4 regions of the Cellvibrio zantedeschiae genome follow, and region 1 is predicted to be linked to each of the others. Evidence: predicted binding sites of a transcription regulator. Region 1 holds the regulator's gene; each other region holds the start of a gene.

What was found. The regulator LexA, encoded in region 1, represses DNA repair genes until DNA is damaged. The targets are predictions, from matches to a motif close to ACTGTNTNTANANACAGT.
Region 2: dinB (DNA polymerase IV) is a predicted target of LexA. The motif match lies at 2,083-2,100, and genes of this name have one in related genera.
Region 3: IE104_RS05275 (VRR-NUC domain-containing protein) is a predicted target of LexA. The motif match lies at 1,511-1,528, and genes of this name have one in related genera.
Region 4: IE104_RS13670 (YebG family protein) is a predicted target of LexA. The motif match lies at 2,343-2,360, and genes of this name have one in related genera.

What each region holds. Positions count from the first base shown of each region.
Region 1 is NZ_BMYZ01000001.1:1,954,774-1,958,527, reverse strand. Features, by position in the region: gene IE104_RS08680 (flavodoxin) at 1-225, shown strand, start outside; gene IE104_RS08675 (APC family permease) at 274-1,584, shown strand; gene lexA (transcriptional repressor LexA) at 1,672-2,277, shown strand; gene IE104_RS08665 (cell division inhibitor SulA) at 2,270-2,665, shown strand; gene cmoB (tRNA 5-methoxyuridine(34)/uridine 5-oxyacetic acid(34) synthase CmoB) at 2,671-3,642, opposite strand; gene cmoA (carboxy-S-adenosyl-L-methionine synthase CmoA) at 3,639-3,754, opposite strand, start outside.
Region 2 is NZ_BMYZ01000001.1:286,934-290,687, reverse strand. Features, by position in the region: gene IE104_RS01335 (aspartate aminotransferase type Ic) at 1-144, shown strand, start outside; gene IE104_RS01330 (aminoacyl-tRNA deacylase) at 404-928, shown strand; gene dinB (DNA polymerase IV) at 988-2,046, opposite strand; gene IE104_RS01320 (hypothetical protein) at 2,608-3,537, shown strand; gene IE104_RS01315 (flagellar brake protein) at 3,660-3,754, opposite strand, start outside.
Region 3 is NZ_BMYZ01000001.1:1,180,326-1,184,079, reverse strand. Features, by position in the region: gene IE104_RS05290 (PA0069 family radical SAM protein) at 1-476, opposite strand, end outside; gene IE104_RS05285 (con-10 family general stress protein) at 555-731, opposite strand; gene IE104_RS05280 (PRC-barrel domain-containing protein) at 989-1,405, shown strand; gene IE104_RS05275 (VRR-NUC domain-containing protein) at 1,568-3,217, shown strand; gene IE104_RS05270 (ATP-dependent DNA helicase) at 3,201-3,754, shown strand, end outside.
Region 4 is NZ_BMYZ01000002.1:639,418-643,171, forward strand. Features, by position in the region: gene IE104_RS13660 (TIGR01777 family oxidoreductase) at 1-1,375, shown strand, start outside; gene IE104_RS13665 (thiol-disulfide oxidoreductase DCC family protein) at 1,381-1,806, shown strand; gene IE104_RS13670 (YebG family protein) at 2,033-2,323, opposite strand; gene IE104_RS13675 (outer membrane beta-barrel protein) at 2,527-3,162, shown strand; gene IE104_RS13680 (GFA family protein) at 3,288-3,692, shown strand.

The DNA.
Region 1 (3,754 bases):
GATGTGGTCATTCAATCCGCCCCTAATATTGTTGGGCATTGGTCTATAGAGGGTTACGAGTTTTCGGCCTCCAAGGCAGAGATTCCAGGCGCGGGAAAATTCGTTGGCTTGGCGCTTGATGAAGATCATCAGGAACATCTGACTGCTGCTCGTTTAAATCGCTGGTGCGCACAACTTCACACTGAATTTGGTCTTGAGACTCCTCTTCACGAAGTTGATGATTAGCTCTGGTATTTATTTAATATCACACTGCATGTCTTTTGAGCTCACGCCATGACTCCTCAAGCCTTACATCGTCACATTGGATTATTTGCGCTGGTTATCTACGGTGTGGGCGATATTCTTGGTGCCGGTATATATGCGCTTATAGGTAAAGCTGCCGGTGAAATGGGGAACGGCATTTGGATGGCATTCCTCGCCAGTATGGTGGCGGCTGGCTTGACCGGGCTTTCCTATGCATCCCTTGGTTCACGCTATCCGCGCGCAGGTGGTGCATCTTTTTTTACTCATCACGCGTTTAAAAGCAATTTTTTGGCTTATGTCATAGGTCTTGCCGCGCTTTCATCGGGCGTAACCTCAATGGCTGCGGGTAGCCGCGCCTTTGCTGGATATTTTACGACGCTGGTATCTGCAGTACCTGTGGACTTGGTAGTGGTTACCTTTTGTTTGGTTTTGGCGGGAGTGGTGATTCGTGGCATTCGCGAATCTATGTGGATGAATATGTTGTGTACCGGCATAGAGCTTGGCGGGCTTTTGCTAGTCATCTCCGTGGGTGCAAAATTTATTGGTTCGGTCGATTACACCAGCACAGTAACCGTGGCGAATCCTGCGGGTGATCTGAGTTTTTCGTTGATTCTGTCGGGGGCGGTGCTCACGTTTTATTCGTTTGTCGGATTTGAAGATATTATCAACGTCAGCGAAGAAGTTAAAAATCCCGAATCAACCATGCCCAAGGGGATTTTGCTGGCGGTGCTTATTGCGTCGACTATTTATGTAACCATTTCGCTTGTTGCGGTTTCAGTGATTCCGGCAGCTGAACTTGCAACGTCCTCAGCCCCCTTGGTAGATGTGGTCAAACGGGCTGCACCCTGGTTTCCTCCTATTGCTTTTGCTTTCATTGCGATGTTTGCGGTAGCTAATACTGCGCTGCTCAATTTCATTATGGGTTCGCGGCTTATCTATGGGATGGCGAATCAGGGGTTGATGCCTAAGGTGCTTGGCAAGGTAAGCCGCCGCCGCACGCCTTATGTTTCGTCGCTCGCAGTGCTTGGTTTTATGTTAGTGCTTGCGCTGACCGGTAATATTGCGTCGCTGGCGCGCGCTACCAGTGTGCTGCTATTGATATGTTTCATGATGGTTAATTTGGCACTAGTGGTACTGAAGTATCGCAAGGGGGAGCCTAAAGGTCGATTTGAAATTCCAGCGGTAGTCCCTGTGCTTGGTACCGTCGTCTGTGCCTTGATGTTGTCTTACGCCAAGATCGAGGAAATCAAAGTTGCAGGCGCTATTCTGGTGGTAATCGTGATTCTCTATTTTGTAATCAGACCAGCGTCGATCTCCAGCAACCCCGCCAATGCTGATTAATTTTCGTTAAAAAAACTTGTTGCACTGTATAAAATACTGTATATAATCCCAATTACTGTATAAACAAACAGATCAACAGGGGTGGTTATGTACAATCTCACGGCGCGTCAGGAACAGGTTTTACAGCTCATCAAGGATTATGCCGAAGAAACCGGCTATCCGCCCACCCGTGCAGAAATCGCACGTATTCTTGGTTATAAATCCCCTAATGCTGCCGAAGAGCATATCAAAGCCCTCGCTAAAAAAGGCGCTATTGAAATCGTTCCAGGTGCATCACGCGGTATTCGCCTGCCAGAGACGGTTGATGAAGGCGTTCCTATTGTAGGCCGTGTTGCTGCGGGTAATCCCATTCTTGCGCAAGAACATATTGAAGATTACTGCAACATTCCCCCCAACTTCTTTTCACCTTCTGCGGATTATCTTCTGCGCGTTAATGGCATGAGTATGAAGGACGCTGGCATCCTGGATGGAGATTTGTTGGCAGTTCATCGTACCGACCAGGTTCGTAGCGGCCAAATTGTGGTAGCGCGTATAGGCGAAGAAGTGACTGTGAAACGCTACAAGCGAATTGGCAACCGTTCCCAAGTGGAGCTGTGGCCAGAAAATCCAGATTTTGATGTTATCCAGGTGGATTTGACTGATCAGGAATTTACTATCGAAGGTTTAAGTGTAGGAGTGATTCGTCGTGAATAATATTCGTCAAGCTAGTCAGCCTGCAGCAACCAGCTGCGGTATTACTGAACTGATTATTGCCAACGCATCACCTGAACAAGCTGCGTTACTGATGCCCATGATTGCGTTTTTAACGCAGAGTTGTGTTGATCGTTGGGTCACTTGGATTGCGCCGCAACATTTATCGCGGGAGTTTCTGGAATCTTTCGGTGTTGATACGCGTTTTGTGCGTTTAATTCACTGTAGTGATGAAGCGAGTCGGTTGTGGATTACGTGGGAAGCCCTGGCGGCTGGTAATAGCCACACGGTAATCGCAAGCCCTGGAAAGCTGACAGACAAAGAGTTAAAGCAACTTGAAAATGCAGCTTACCAAGGCCAATGCCAAGGCTTGTTGTTAAGAGTTAGGTAGTCGATTTAAGCTTCTGCTACAAAAACGGCACGAATAGGCGCCGGATGTCCTTCAGCAGTTAGCGAAGGGTTTTGAGGATCTAGAAATTCAGGGAGTGAATGAAATTTCATCCAATGAGTTGAGCGTTGTTCTTCAACTGACGTTGTGCAAACGTCGACAACTCTCGCGTTATTAAAACCCATTTTGCGTAACCAGCTCAGCATGGTTTCGCAGCTCGGTAAAAACCATACGTTATTCATCTTCGCATAACGCCCTTCGGGTACCAGAACATCGCCCAAGCCGCCTTCAATTACCAAGGTTTCCAGCACCAGCTGCCCGCCGGGGCGCAGTGCTTCCTTAAGTTCGCGCAAATGATCCATAGGTGATTTGCGATGATAGAAAACACCCATGGAAAAAACCGTATCAAACGCTTGCAGTTTAGGCGGTAGATCTTCTATTCCTACCGGCAAAACATCAATTGGATAATCCTTGTCTGCAAGTTGTTTAATCATATGGAATTGGACTACAAAGCGTGGCGATGGATCTATTCCAATTACGCGGTGCGCTCCTTCACCCAGCATGCGCCAGCAGTGGTAGCCGTTGCCGCACCCAACATCCAAAATTAATCTATTTTTGAGTGGGGCCAAATGGGGAGTGACGCGATCCCATTTCCAATCTGAGCGCCACTCTGTGTCGAGATGAATACCGTGCAACCAATAGGGGCCTTTGCGCCAGGGAATAAGTGCTTCCAACGTTTGTTGTAATTCTGCGCGGGTTGCCGCATCGCAATCTGTGGGCGCGCCTATCTCAACTTTATCGCTAAAATTATTTTGGCTGCTGGTAATTTTGGGTAGGCGTGCAAGTGCTTGTTTCCAATCCGGCAAATCGCCGTAACGTTTTTCACACAGGCCATCAGCAATTTGCTGTGGTAAATCAGCGGACCAAGGTGCGAGAGGGCTTTCAGGCAAGTATGCGAGTAAGGTGGAGTATTCAATCATTTGATGGCGATTATCGAGGCAAAATTAAAACATTGAAACCAAACATCTACGCTGGCAAAACCTGCATCTTTAAGGCGCTGACGGTGAGTGGCGAGGGTTTCTGGAATAAGAA
Region 2 (3,754 bases), 1.7 Mb from region 1:
CCCTATGGTAAAGATCCGGAAGATCGCAATATCCGTATTGCGCCGTCAGTTCCCACAGTACCGGAAGTTGTTGAAGCCATGAAAGTGTTCGTCACCTGCGTGAAACTGGCGTCCGTAAGACAAGAAATCGCTGCTCTCGCATAAGTTTCAACTCATCCAAAATAAAAGGCCTCATGGTTTACGCCACGAGGCCTTTTGTTTTATCAGGCGGTAATTTCTGCCAATCACCCACCCATACCGCAATTTATTCGCTGCTGATAACCAAAACATCTATTTTTAAAGAAATTGCTTCGAAAACTTTCCAACGCATTTGCATTTCCGTTCTTATACTTTAAGAGCAAAGGTTGTTTGACCTTACCAACGCCACTTAAATAAATATATTCACTTTTTGGAGTGTTGACGTATGGGTGTCGCTAGAAACATAGAGAAATATTTAACGAACAATCAAATCCAATATTCATTACTCGAGCATGCGTATGCAGAGGGCTCATTTAACACTGCTCAAGTTGCCAAGATAGACAATCGCTCACTTGCTAAAGGCGTTTTACTCCGCGATGAAGATTTTCATTACACGCTTTGCGTACTTCCCTCCAGCCATAAAATCCTGCGCCATACCCTCAACCAAATATTTGACCGACACATGCATCTCGTTGAAGAAGACGAACTTGTGCAATTTTTTAAAGATTGCGAGGCAGGTGCAATACCGGTAGTTGGCAAAGCTTATGGTATTGATGTGATTTGGGATGATGAATTGATGGAAAACGATATTATCTATATGGAAGCAGGCGATCATCGACATTTAATTTGCATCAAGCAGCCAGAATTCACCAAACTTATGCAAAACACCTTACATGATCATTTCAGCGCAAGCCGCAACCGTCACTATCAACCGCCCCTACACGTTCGCAACACCTACGACTCGCTTTAACATCCTCACATCACATGGATGTGTCACACCTCCACTCCTCCATGCTCACTCTCTTTCAGTCACTCAAACAAATCCAACTGATAGAAAGGTTGATCCTCACGCAAATCAACAAAGCGAACACCAACACCCAATAAGCGGACCGGCGATTCTTTGCGAGCGTATGCATCACAACATAAACTCTGAAACTCCGACGGCGTTAAAGTGGACCCACTGCGCTCGATAGTGGTTTGGGTAAAGTCAGCGAATTTTATTTTGACGAATATCTTAACCACCACGTAATCATCATCTATTCGCCTTAAGCGACTCGCCAGCTGTTGCAAAAGTTCAGGCAAGCGATTTAAACAACTGGCCAAATCGCGCAAGTCTTGCGGAAAGGTATTTTCAACGCTTAATGATTTACGCCGACGCGAGGGACTCACCTCACGGTTATCTATCCCCCGGCACAATTCATATAGACGTACCCCAAGCTGCCCGAAACGCTGTTTTAACTCGAAAATACTAAAGCGGCGCAAATCGGCGCAGGTCTTAATATTGATCTCTGCTAACCGAGTATTAGTTGCTTTTCCAACACCAAAAATTTTACTGACAGGCAAACGCAAAACAAAACTGTCTACCGCATTAGGCGTAATTACAAATAAGCCATTTGGCTTATTCCAATCGCTAGCCACCTTAGCCAAAAATTTATTGGGCGCTACACCCGCTGAAACAGTCAGCTTTAATTCGTCATAAACACGCTGGCGAATTTGCTCGGCTATACGCGTTGCACTCCCGCCACAATATTCACTATCGCTAACATCCAAATAAGCTTCATCAAGCGATAGTGGTTCTACGAGATCAGTGTATTGATAAAAAATATGTCGCATGCTTACCGAAGCTTCCCTATAAGCCTCCATGCGATGCGGCAGGATTATTAAATCTGGACATAGCTTTTTTGCTGCAATGGATGACATAGCAGAACGAACACCAAAATGACGCGCTTCGTAATTGCATGTTGAAATTACGCCGCGCTGTTCAGAGCTCCCCCCTACGGCAATAGGGCGCGAACGCAACGAAGGGTCATCGCGCATTTCGACTGCTGCATAAAAACAATCTGCATCACAATGAATGATTTTTTTCACAAAAAATTTTCCAAAACTAAAAACAACAACATCAATACTGTATATGCATACATAATAACTATCAATATTAGTTATTGCCTGGATTGCAAAATAAAAAAATCAAACGCGATAAAACTTTAAACTCAAAAAATTAATCGGGTTCATTATGAGGTTAACGAGAGTCTGAAGAGGGTATGTAAGGCCATCTAAAAGAGTCATCAAAGTGCTTTTACAAAAAATTTAAATGACCGAAACAGATCTTTAAAAGAGTTCGCATTAAGGTTTTTAAAAACCTTAAACAGGTGTTATTGAGTTTTCAAAAGACTCATTTGAGGGAAATTAGCGGTTAAAAATTTACATTAAAAAATAAATTAACAATCATTTAGAAAGTTCGAAAAGCAAAAAAAATCGTGTTTATAAACTCTTAAGAGCTTTAATTTGGACTTTTTTGTAAAAAAAACACGTTTTTTTGCAAAAAATGCATTAAAAAACTTGAATTTTTTCAATAAAGTTTTAATTTATACATGTTGTAACTTTTTATCCATTTTTCGTCTAATCGAATTTTTACAGGAAGCACACACTATGGCTGCACGTAAACAATCTGCCGTTAATCCAGTTGCGGGTCTAGAACAACAACTCGCTGCCCTCAAAACTCAATTGGCAAAGGCTCGCGCTGCTCAAGCTGCTGATGCTCAAAAAGCTATTGCTGGTCTTGTAAAAGAAGCAACTAAAGCTGGTGCTGCTCTTAAAGCTGCACAAAGCAAATTAGCTGCTACTGCTAAAAAGAAAAACGCTAAGTTGACTGCTGCTGCTAAAGGCGATGTTGCTTCTGCCAAGAAAGCTGCAGACGCTGCTAAAGCTGCGGTTGCTACCGCTAAGAAAGAAGTAGCTGCTATTAAAGCTGCTAACAAAGTAGCTGCAGCTCACGAGAAAGCTGTTGCTAAAGCTGAAGCTGCTGTAGCTAAGCGTGCAAAAGCTGCTGCTAAGAAAGTAGCTGCTAAAAACAAAGTTGCTGCTAAGAAAGCTGCTGTAAAAGCTAAATTGGCCGCTAAGAAAGCTGCTGTAAAAGCTAAAGCTGCTGCTAAGAAGCAATCATTGAAAGCTAAAGCTGCTGCTAAGAAAGCTGCTGCCAAGAAAAAAGCTGCTGACAAAAAAGCTGCTTTACGCGCTAAAGTAGCTGCTAAGAAAGCTGCTGCAAAAGCCAAAGCTTCTGCTAAGAAAACCGCTGCTGCTGCCAAGAAAGCTGCCGCTAAAAAAGCTCCAGCTGCTAAAAAAGCAGTAGCTAAAAAAGCTCCAGCAGCCAAGAAAGCTCCTGCCGCTAAAAAAGCAGCAGCTAAAAAAGCTCCAGCTGCTAAAAAAGCAGTAGCTAAGAAAGCTCCAGCTGCCAAGAAAGCTCCTGCCACTAAAAAAGCAGTAGCTAAAAAAGCTCCAGCTGCTAAGAAAGCTGCTGCCGGTGCTGCAAAGCGCGGTCGTAAGCCAAAAGCAGCAGTAGCAGCTACTCCAGCTGCTTAATGCTCGCGAAGCATTGAGCGATCAGTGCTTCAAATAAAAAAGGGTGCCTCAGGGCACCCTTTTTTATTTGCACTCACAATAATTAGCTGCGGCAATGCATCTTACCAATCAATTATCGCCTATTAACTACCAATAATTTCTTCACTACCGATTTGTGCATATACATAGGCATACAAAAGTAAGCGTTTGTCTTCTTCTGGCTCAATGAACTCCACAC
Region 3 (3,754 bases), 770 kb from region 1:
AGCTGAAACTTGCGTTCACAGGGCTGATAAGCATCTGTGTTGACGCCTAAAGCAATAGCGTTCGGAATATAGGAGTTAGCCGCCAGCTCGGTTCGCAATAGCTCGGCAGCATTTATTTTGGCGAACAGACGAGTTTCAAAATCCAACCCAGGAGACAAGCCCAAATAAGAATGGGTAGGACGAGCAAAACAATAGATACAGCCATGCTCGCAGCCACGATAAGGATTTAAGGACACACCGAAAGGTAAATCTGGCGACTGATTGCGAGACAGAATGGTTTTGGCGGTTTCATAGGTCACATGGGTCACAGGCGCTAAAACCGCCTCTTCCTCATGGGACCAACCATCATCTATGGCTTCACTAATTCTTGTCTCGTAGCGCCCTGCGATGTTAGAAACTGCACCGCGCCCCTTAATGGGCTGCGCAGGCGCAATAACCCAGGGATCCGGATCATCGACATAATCTTCGCTATTCATAACCCACAACCTGTATGTATATACAGAAAATAATAGGCGCATCATCAGCAAAGGTCAATACAAAAAAGCCTCCCCCAATTAGGCGTTATCGTCTCCACTACCGCGACGCTGCTCGTGACTTCTATGTCCAGATTCAACTGCTCGACCGGGATCTTTTTTTAGATTTCCTCCTATTGCACCGGAACCTTTTTTCCCTGCCTCAGTAATTCGTTCAGAATTTTCTGAGAAATTTTTACCAGATTTTTTACTGACCATTTTTCAATCCTCGTTCTGTAAGGTAAATAAAAAATTAATCGCTTCAATTAATGTATATAAATTTAAAACAAAAAATCGGTACGCAGTTTAACCATCTACCATGTCGCCACTTATCGCATGTATTTCAAAAAATAATAACTAAAAATTCTTGTGCGCTTCCGTACAGATATAAAAACCGAAAAGTTATTAAAGTGAATAGCGTAGTAAACATATACTGCACGCAATATTTACTTAGGTTAACCATTCGGAGATACGATATGAACTACGAAACTCGAGATACCTATGGCATGTATAAGCATAAACATCATGCTGGCCCAGGCCCACGCTTGATGGGCGCTGACACATTAAACGGCAACGATGTTTACAACACCTATGATGAAGACCTTGGTGACATCAAAGAAATTATGCTCGACGTCGCTAGCGGAAAAATTGCATACGCAGTGCTTTCATTTGGCGGAATTTTAGGACTAGGCGAAAAACTTTTTGCCGTGCCCTGGAAAGCATTAAAGTTGGACACGGAAAACAAAAGATTTATTTTAGACGTCAGCAAAGAACGCTTACAAAATGCGCCTGGGTTTGACAAAGATGATTGGCCAGACATGGCTGACACATCATGGTCAGATAGCATTCATAATTTCTATTCAGTAGAACCGTTTAGCAGCCGTCAACACTAAAGTGTCACCATATTGAACTGACGCTAACACCCAAAAGCCATATCAAAAGATATGGCTTTTTTATTGAGCTTTAATTTTCCTCAACCATATAGCAAGCACTCGCAAACTGTATCTATAACCAGTACAATATAATCCATTGCCCAGCCAATGCGATTGCCGCCAATGAACGCCACTCCTGATTTGCCACCAACCTACTACCTCTCCAATTTTACGTTCCTTGTGGATTGGGTTGCCGTACGCTACGAAGATCTTCTGACTCAAGAAGAGCGAGACTTTGCCGACACTTTTCAACACCTTCCTCTTCATAGTCAATGCTTGTTTGTCCGTTTATCCAGCCGTAAAGGTCCCTTTTTTCGCGCGGATAAAATCAATTACCCTGAAATAAATTCTCTTGAAGATGCAGCGAAATATTTAATTGAATGTGGATTTATAGATATACAAGTACTTTTGTCATTTCATGAAGTTGCACATCTATTAACAAAAGCTGAGCTTGTTGAGGCTTTTTCCGTCAACAGCAAGTCGGAACGAAAAAGTAATTTAATCGACCAACTAGCACACCTTTATCCCTCAACGAAAGAATGGCAGCAATGGACCAATAAACAACTTGGTCTGGTTTATTGCTTAAAGACCCAACATATCATTGATAATTTTCTATTGTTATTTTTTGGCAACTCGCATCAAGACTTAACAGAGTTTGTGTTGCAAGACATTGGTTTATTCCGTTATGAAAATTACACCATTGATGAGCAGCATCGCATTTTTAAAACTCGTGAAGAATTGGAACTTTATAAGCACCTGATAATTCTGCGTGAACAATTAGAATTGGCAAGTACACACGAGAATCTTGTTGAAATTGCCCGGCAAATACCAGACTCAATCCAAGCTCACACATTAAGACGCCGGCGATCAAAATTATGCAACCAACTTGCGTATAAGTTTGAACGACAGCATCAAGTTGATTTAGCTCTCAGCTTATATAGGCAAAGCGAATTGCCGCCTGCACGTGAGCGTCAAATACGATTATTGGAGAAACAGGAAAAGTACCTGGAAGCATGGGACATGCTAGAGTCCTTACTCACAGCTCCTGTTGATGAACAGGAATTGCAAATCGCTGAGCGAATTTCGCTTCGACTCGCTAAAAAATTAGGGAAAAGTTATTCAAAAAAAACGCCGTCATCCGTAACAGAACGATCTTTGACTTTAGTTAACCCCTATAACATTTCCGGCACGCAGCAACTAAACGTTGAAGAAATTGTGCGCTTGCATTTTCATTCCACCGAAGCGCCCTGTATATATGTCGAAAACCAGTTACTCACCGGTCTTTTTGGATTGTGGTTATGGCCGGAAATGTTCCGCAGCCTGGACGGAGCCTTTGCCAATCCGTTTCAATCAGCGCCGCTGGATATGTACGAAGCAAGCTTCTCACTTAAACGGCCACGCATTACCGAATTGTTTTGTTTATTTGAAGATGGTTACCACAAACAGCACATACGCGACATGTGGAGGATGAAACAAGGTTTGGCCAACCACTTTGTGAACTGGCATTTTTTTAACGAGGAAATCTTGAATCTCGCGTTGGAAGTTATTCCTGCACAACATTTAGCGTTAATTTTTAAGCGCATACTATTTGACGTGCGAAATAATCGCAGCGGTTTACCCGATTTAATTCAATTTTTTCCAGATAAAAATGACTATTTAATGTTGGAGGTAAAAGGCCCAGGGGACCGCATCCAGGACAATCAACGACGCTGGCTCGACTTTTTCTCTGCAAATAAAATTCCCGCTGAGGTGGTATATGTTAGCTGGCAATAAATCAAAAATTGTCGCTGTCAAAACCTTGGTAGAATTCGCTGCAAAGACAGGCAGCATAGACCGAAAATTCACCCCATCACCAACTGGACTGGAGGGTATAGAGGGACACCAACGAGTTACGGCCAATCGACCCGATGATTACCAAACTGAAATCAGCCTAAGTATTCAATTTAACGATCTCACTTTTCGTGGCAGAGCTGATGGCTATTCACCAGTAACTGGTTGTATTGAAGAAATTAAAACTTTTTACGGTGATGTCGAGAAAATTCCTCATAACCACCGCCAACTACATTGGGCGCAAGCTAAATGTTACGGGTGGATGATGTGTGCGCAGTCGAAATGTGATTCTATAAAAATTGCTCTCATTTACTTTAATTTAACTGATCAGAAAGAGTATCGTTTTGAAGAAATGTGGAGCGCGCAGGACTTACAAAATGACTTCGAAATATTGGCCGCTAAATATTGCGCGTGGCATGCCAAAATTAATTTACGACTTCAACGCCTTGAACCTTGGATTGATCAACTACAATTTCCGTA
Region 4 (3,754 bases), on a different contig from region 1:
AAGTCGCCCAAGTGCGCGCAAGGAGTTGTGGATTCACGCAACCCGTGCCAGTTTTTATAGCCTCTTATTTATTGGTTTGTCTGCATGGCAGTGGCATGGTATTTGGGCTCTTGTATTGATGTTTATTTTCACAGTCGAAATTGTGTTAACGCTTTGGGATTTTATTATTGAGGATCGAACTCGATTATTGCCTGCAACGGAGCGAGTCACTCATACAGTTCTTGCAATAAATGGCGGCGCATTTATCACCTTGCTTGCATTGACGTTTCCCGCATGGTTCTCGCAGTCAACAGAATTACAATGGGCGCCGCAAGGCTGGCTAAGTGTATTTCTATTTGCGTGTGGAATTGGAGTGGGTTTGTCGGGTATACGCGATGGATTTGCAGCTTATGCTTTAGGTAAAGTAAAAAATCGTGAGGAACTGAAGATGCCTTTACATTTTAGTGATAAAAGTGAAAGTGTTTTAGTAACGGGTGCTACAGGTTTTATTGGCCAATTGTTAGTGAATGCATTGATTGCCGATGGCCAACGTGTAACTGTGTTGACGCGCAATGCAAAAAAAGCGGCCTGGACGTTTGATGGAAAAGTTACTTGCGTTGAGTCTATGAACGAGCTGCCTGCGAATTATCCTATCGATACCATTATTAATTTAGCTGGCGCGCGCGTGTTAGGTTGGTGGTGGACTTCGTCGCGCCAAGTTGCGTTGAGAAAAAGCCGTATTGGTTTGACGCAATCGCTAATTGATTGGATCGCTAAAGCAGAAGTTAAACCCGCACTTTTATTGAATGCGTCAGCTATAGGTTATTACGGAATTCAAGCAATTGGCGATAATACTGAATTAACCGAAGATAGCCCCACCCAAAATATTTTTATGGCAAAACTCTGTCACGATTGGGAGGTAGTGGCGCAGTCTGCGCGACAATATGGTGTGCAGGTATCGGCTATGCGATTTGGTATGGTGCTGGGGCATCAAGGTCCATTGCCTATGTTGCTCTTGCCGATTAAATTAGGTTTGGGCGGAAAACTGGGCAGTGGCAAGCAATGGATGTCGTGGATACATGTAGATGATTTGCTGCGAGCCTTGGCGCATATTTGGCAATTGGCAGAAAATCCAGAAACAAAAGAACAACTAAAACCTGAATACAATTTCACGGCACCGGAAACTTTAACGCAATTGGATTTTAGTAAAGTCGCTGCCAAGGTTTTGCATCGCCCGTGCTTTTTTCCGACGCCGGCATGGCCAATGCGTTTAGGTTTAGGTGAGCAAGCGGATTTGTTGCTGGAAGGACAGAGGGTGGTGCCGAAAAATTTATTAGCCAGTGGTTTTGAATTTACTTACCCCGATGCGCAAAGTGCTTTGCGTAGTTTGGTGTAGCAATAGTGAGCACTTCTTTTCCTCCACACGTTAAACCCGGCGATCAAATTATTATGTTTGATGGTGTGTGCAAACTCTGTAATGCCTGGAGCCGCTTTATTATCCGCTTCGATACGCACAAAAAATTTAAACTTTGCGCAGTGCAGTCAGATGAAGGGCGTGCGATTTTGCAGTGGTTTGGCTACCCAATGGATTATTATGAAACCATGCTGTTGGTACAGGGGAGTCGAGCGCTGGAAAAATCAGATTCATTTATTGCGGTGATAGGACAGTTGCCTTTTCCATGGTCGTTAATTCGAGTGGTAAAAATTTTTCCTAAGGGTTTGCGCGATTGGTGCTATGACCGTATTGCATTAAATCGCTACAGCTTATTTGGCCGATATGATGTTTGTGTTCTGGCGAATCCAGATCACGAAGAACGGTTTATTTAAATTCTTGTCTGCGAGGGTCACAATAGAAAAAAACCACCGCACCCGTTGAGGCAAGTACAGTGGTGAAAACAGAAGGGGTATTGTGGATATACCCCCGAATGCAGTCGCTAATGTGGTGTTTTAGGTTCTGCATTTTGTATCAGGCGTGTGGACACCTGATTTATACATGCGAAGCTGCCTAAATGCTCCCTACTTATCCTTAAGACTGTCTTTAAGCTTTTTGGCTTTAGGTTTTGGCAGCTACGCTAGCATTGAGTGTTACAGGCTTTTCGTAGGTGAAAGGCTGTAGCAATTCATCAGGTTTGCCTTTGCAGGCTTTAGCTAAGAGTTCGCGGCGTTGGGCTAGCAACAGGCCAATGGCTTCGCTCTGTTGCTCATCAATGCCGGGAATATTTTCTTCAATGAGTTGAGTGATGTTGGCGGCAAGTTCTAAATACTTGTCGTGTTCTTCTGCAAGTTTTCTGTCTTCAAACATACTGCCATCCCGATCACAGAGCCATACGGCGACTACCGACATAAAATTACCTCGTGGTTATACTGTTTTTTTATACAGTAATGGTGGGAGCCCCGTTTGTCAATGAGTTTTAGTGTGGCGGGTTACAGTCTTTAACAATTGCGTGCAAATATCGCCTATTTTTCAATAGGTTGGGGTTTCTATACTGCAATCATTCCCAAGCATTCAGTGGGATGAACTTTCAACCAGTAATCAGGGATAACCCTATGAGCAAAATGAAATCCTTAAAAGTATTGAGTTTATGTGCCGGTGTTGCGCTTGCATCCCAGCAAACGCTAGCGGCCGATGCAGGTAAGTTTTATGTGGGGGCAGATGTGGGCTCGACACAATTTTCGGGCGATGGCCCCGCCAAAGATTCGGTATTCGTACCGGGTCAAAAGTTTAAAGATTCCGATACCAGTTATGGCTTGCATGTTGGCTTTCAATTTAACGATTGGTTTGCGGCTGAGTTGGGTTATACCGATTTTGGCAGTGCGACTGATGGGTTCAAGATCAGGCCTGATATCGCTTTTATTGTTGCGCCTAACGATACTCAAACGGTTGAGGCGAAAGGTGTGTCTTTGAGCGGTGTGTTCAGTTACAAGCTGACAAGCGATTTTGCGCTCCTGGGTATTCTGGGCGTTTCGTCCATGGATTACGAAAATACCCTGTCCGGGGGATTTTCTCCGGTTACCGGCAGTCTGTTAGAGAAGCGTAGTTTTTCTGATCAGGGGCTGATTTACGGTTTGGGCGCCAAATATGCCCTCAACGACTCCCTCGCTGCGCGCGTAGAGCTTCGCCGTAATGATGTAGGTGATTTCAGCCTGGATACCACCAGCCTAGGGTTTGAGTATTCGTTTTAATTGACCCGTTGGTCTTTCTTTTCTGGTCTTCAAAATCGCAAAAGCCTACTGACATAAGTTGTCAGTAGGTAGGTGCAAGCTGGCAGGGTGTTAATCAATACCCACATCTTTAGAGGAGCTTGGAAATGGAAAAGACTTATCACGGTAGTTGCCATTGTGGCGCAGTTAAAATTGAAGCGCGGATTGATCTGACACAGGGAACGAGCAAATGTAATTGCTCAATGTGTACTAAAGCGCGTAATTGGAGTGTCAGCGTTAAGCCCGATGCGTTCCGCTTGCTGTCAGGTAAAGATGACCTCAGCGATTACCAATTCAGTTCCCACTCCATTCATCACCTGTTTTGCAGGCACTGCGGTATGCGCCCATTTGGGCATGGAAGCCTGGAGCAGTTGGGTGGCGAGTTTTATACGATCGCACTTGCATGCCTTGATGATGTCGACCCGCAAGAACTGATAGATGCGCCGATCAATTATTGCGATGGTTTGCATAATAACTGGTGGAATTCCCCCGCAGAGGTTCGTCATTTATAAACTGGTAATATCAACCGGTAATAGGCGGTCGATAAACTGACTGCCTTCACCGCTGTATCTTC